Regions from separate parts of the Paenibacillus sp. MT124 genome, predicted to be linked through region 2. Evidence: riboswitches for the same ligand, from Rfam matches in the RefSeq annotation. Region 2 holds a riboswitch; the other holds the start of a gene.
What was found. A riboswitch is a leader RNA that binds a small molecule or an ion and turns the genes downstream of it on or off. The one in region 2 is predicted to bind S-adenosylmethionine.
Positions count from the first base shown of each region.

Region 1: linked by a shared signal. The riboswitch ahead of AC3RCI_RS24270 (methionine ABC transporter ATP-binding protein) and the one ahead of metA (homoserine O-acetyltransferase MetA) in region 2 are both predicted to bind S-adenosylmethionine.

Region 1 is NZ_CM179500.1:5,375,993-5,378,196, forward strand. It holds gene AC3RCI_RS24270 (methionine ABC transporter ATP-binding protein) at 1-978, opposite strand, end outside; SAM riboswitch class I at 1,104-1,244, opposite strand; gene AC3RCI_RS24275 (Cthe_2314 family HEPN domain-containing protein) at 1,368-2,096, opposite strand.
Region 2 is NZ_CM179500.1:1,900,410-1,902,613, reverse strand. It holds gene AC3RCI_RS08965 (PLP-dependent transferase) at 1-152, opposite strand, end outside; gene metA (homoserine O-acetyltransferase MetA) at 177-1,094, opposite strand; SAM riboswitch class I at 1,334-1,459, opposite strand; gene AC3RCI_RS08955 (hypothetical protein) at 1,721-1,864, opposite strand; gene corA (magnesium/cobalt transporter CorA) at 1,914-2,204, shown strand, end outside.

The DNA of each region.
Region 1 (2,204 bases), 3.0 Mb from region 2:
GATCGCATCCGCATCGCCTTCAAACCGCACGGTCAACTGACCATATGGAATCTGTTTGATCCTTGAGATGGTTCCTTGCAGAATGGCAAAGTCCACTCCGGTCTGACGAACGGTTCTCGACAGAATGGCTTCATACGTCTTCTCACCCAAAAACGAAATTTTGACCAATTGTGATCGGCCATCCTGCTGTACTGTTCCTCCCGCATGTGCCATTGCCGCTTCTTCCAAGAGAAGCTCAGAATCGTGATCACGCTGCATGAAGTCACGTGTGATGGCATGCTGTGGTTTAAGGAAGACATCCGTTACAGGGCCTTGCTCCACAATTCCCCCCTGATGAATGACAGCAACTTGATCACAAATGCTCTGAATAACATGCATCTCATGCGTGATCAAAACAATCGTGAGATTGTATTTCTGATTAATGTCCAGCAGCAGCTTCAGAATTGAAGCTGTCGTCTGCGGATCAAGGGCAGATGTCGCTTCGTCACAGAGCAGAACGGCAGGATCGCTGGCAAGTGCCCGGGCGATACCAACTCTTTGTTTCTGTCCACCTGACAGCTGAGCCGGATATTTGCTGCTATGATGCTCCAATCCAACGAGAGTCAGCATCTCCTTCACCTTGCGGTCAATATCAGCTTTAGGTGTATTCACCAGCTTTAGGGGAAAAGCTACATTGTCATATACTGTAGCCGAGGATAACAGATTAAAATGCTGAAATATCATGCCAATCTTGCGTCGCTGCTTCTGCAGCTCTGTCTTATGGAGACCGGTTAGGTTGACTCCATCTACCCATACCTCACCAGATGTTGGTCTTTCGAGCAGGTTGATACAACGGATCAATGTACTTTTCCCTGCACCCGAGTGTCCAATCACTCCGAATATTTCACCTTTACCGATCTTTAGATCCAAATCGGCTAAGGCTGTCGTTTGTTTTGAACCTCTGCCATACGTCTTAGTTAATCCTTTTAATTCGATCAATATGACTTCTCCTTCCCACCGCCTACATGTATCTTTACCCGAATGAAAGGAAAACTCCCCTCTGACATATAAAAAAGAGCCCTTTTGCAGAAACAAAAAGGGCTCTTCACGCGAAAGAATATACCTTCTCATCTGCCAAAATCGTGCTGTGCACCATTTTGTAGGAATTAGCACCTAACATCTATAATGTATGACTGGTCGTCATGTCGTTATAAATCGGTTGCCGGGCTTCATCGGGCCTGTCCCTCCGCCGCTCTCGATAAGAAATATTAAATTTATAAGTTCAGTGGTAAAATGTAAATGGTATGCATGTTAATATCATGTAACGCTTAATCAGAAACTCAGTATAATCCAAGTATTCCGCTTTGTCAAAGGTAAATATTGCACAATTATTTTGCCAGTTCTGACATGCCCTGCTTGTGCCACATTTTATTGATGTAACCATAAGCCGCTTTTAGCGTTTCGCAAACCATATCCACGCCCTGACGCAATTCCTCCAGGTGCTGATCTAGATCTTCAAGCTTCACTTTCCCCTGCAACGTTTGATGAAGCTGCCACAGATCATCCTGCATCTCGGAATTCATGTAGTGAATCTCCATATTCCGACGTTTGCGCAGTTTACTCATCGGTTCCCGGTATGCATCCTTAATTTTAATTAATTCAACAGCAAGATCATTATGCATTTTCGAATACCCAAACTGTCTCATCACGGTAAAATACGAAAAATGGGATTTCACCTTGGATGTGTTCAGATTAAATATTTCATTTAGTACCGTGCCTGTCTTATCTAGAATCGCAAAACAACGAATGAACCCATCCTTGTAGAAGTAAACATATCGGGCGTACTCGGCCTTCTCCTCAATGGTCATATCATCGGTGGAGCCAGCCCTGACCCTCTGGCGGAAGTGGGAAGCAGCGAAGCAGGCCTGCTCCAGCTCGTCCAGTGAAGAAATTAATCCCTGCGTCCATACGTACAGTTTGCGATAATCGTGAGTCGGGTCCTGATTCAAATCCAGCTGTCGTTGTAAAAGTCCGAGTGTCTCCACCATGGACTCGATCGCTTCTTCCAATACGCCCTCATTCTGACGCGGCAATTCACCCAGCAACGTTCGCAGCATATACAGCCTCCTCTTTCCACTCTGCTGATCAATAAGATGATTTATAATATTAAACCTAATCGGAATCAGAGTAAACGTGTGGTCGCTGCAAACTTAGGGTGCCCTGAC
Region 2 (2,204 bases):
CGAATGTAGTCAAAGCCTGTGCTCTGCCCGAGCTTTGGATGGCGGAACGCCGTTGATTGATAGATGGGGAAATTCACGGCACCAGTTCCCGGTTCATTGACGGATCCGATTTGAGCCAAGCGGCTTTCGATTTTCAACTTATTGTCTTCCATTGCAGTATCCTCCTGTAATCTCGATTAGATTTGCGGGCCAATATCGTAAGGCGTCTCCTGATACACATAGTAATTGAGCCAATTAGAGAATAATAAGTTTGCATGTGCCCGCCAGGTTGCCGGAGGAACACGGGATGGATCGTCGTTTGGAAAATAGTTTCTTGGCAGTGCGATATCCAATCCCTTGGATGCATCGCGGTCATATTCCCATTTCAAGGACAATGGATCATACTCCGCATGCCCTGTCACAAAAATTTGTTTGCCGTCTTTGGTGGCAACCAGGAAAATGCCAGCTTCCTCCGATTCGGCCAAAATTTCGAGGTTATCGTTCTTCTCAATATCCTCGCGCCGAACTTCGGTATGACGGGAATGTGGGACATTGAACACTTCATCAAATCCGCGAAGCAGCTGTACGTGAGATTTGTTAATCGTATGTGGAAATACGCCAAAACACTTCTCTTCCAGCGCTACCTTAGGTACACCGAAATGATGGTACAGACCAGCCTGAGAAGCCCAACAGATGTGCATGGTCGATGTGACGTTGGTTTTGGTCCAATCGAAGATCTCCTGGATTTCCTTCCAATAATTCACGTCTTCGAAATCCATTTGCTCAACAGGGGCACCTGTAATGATCATCCCGTCAAAACGGCGGTGTTCAATCTCATCAAAGGTTTTATAGAAAAGATTCAAATACTCCTGTGACGTGTTCTTCGATATGTGGGACTTGGGATGAACCAGAACGATATCAACCTGTATAGGGGTATTCCCCACCAAACGAAGCAGCTGGGTTTCTGTTGTTTCCTTGGTAGGCATCAGGTTTAATATAGCAATGCGTAGTGGACGAATATCCTGCTGGTAAGCATGTGTCTCGTCCATTACGAAGATGTTCTCACCTGCGAGGACTTCCTTGGCAGGCAGTGCGTCTGGAATTTTAATTGGCATGATGTACAAACTCCTCCTTGTGCATAGATAGATGCAGCCATCACAGGCTTGATGTGTTTCACATCAAATCGTTCTAGACTGCCATGAGCTTGTCTATAGGTGGAGAATTGCAAATAGCGCAACGCTCTAACCTGACAAACTCAAGTTCCATAGCGAAAATCAGTGCTGAGAAGTCGGTGCATATAACAAAGACCTTCCTCGGATTCCGAGAAAGGTCATATGTAAATAGATATGCGCCTCTCTCATCTCTCAGTTACAACAGTGCCTCAATGGACACTTAGTCGCTGCAAGAATTAGCACCGTGCGGTATACCGCCGGTTGCCGGGTTTCATCGGGCCAGTCCCTCCACCTACTCTTGATAAGATTTCGCCTTATTCAATTGTGTATTTAGTGTACTTCACCGTCTACTTTAAAACATTAATCCTCTCACGTCAAGCATGTAGTTTTATGTCTGTTCATGTAGGCCGGAACCGTTTGTCTATCGCTGTCATACACTGCTTCAGGGCGCGAAATAGACACATTTTTGCGCTTGAAAGCACCATGTACCAGCGGTATACTAAACAAGTGTTGCAAACCCTTATGTGAGAGGTGACATATTCAATGGATGGCGACCCGAGGCCTGACTGTCAGCCGTATTCCGACAAACTGCATAGAGAATTGACATCAGCATGCCGGCAGCGGGACGTTATTTCCGTTTGGTTATAGAGCGAACGCAGTCCTGACATCCAGGCTCCGCTGCCGACCGGCTGATCTGTTCTTTTTGCGCCCATATTGATGAAAATCCGCCTGTTTGGCGGGTGCAGAAGGAGTGGATGAACGATGAAAATCCGGTTGGTAAACAACGGTGTATTTATCCCGGTGGACGATATTGAGCAGGCGCTGACGCCACCAGCTGAGGGATTTTACTGGATCGATGCAGACGTTGATGATCTGGCGGTACTTCAGCCGCTGTTCATGATGCATGATCTGGCTGTAGAGGACTGTTTGAGTGATGAAGAACAGCGTCCGAAGATTGAAATTTATGAGAGCCATTATTTTATTGTCGTAAACAGCATTCGTTTTGATGACGAAGAGATCTTTTTGCGTGCGGTTAACCTGTTTCTAGGGAGA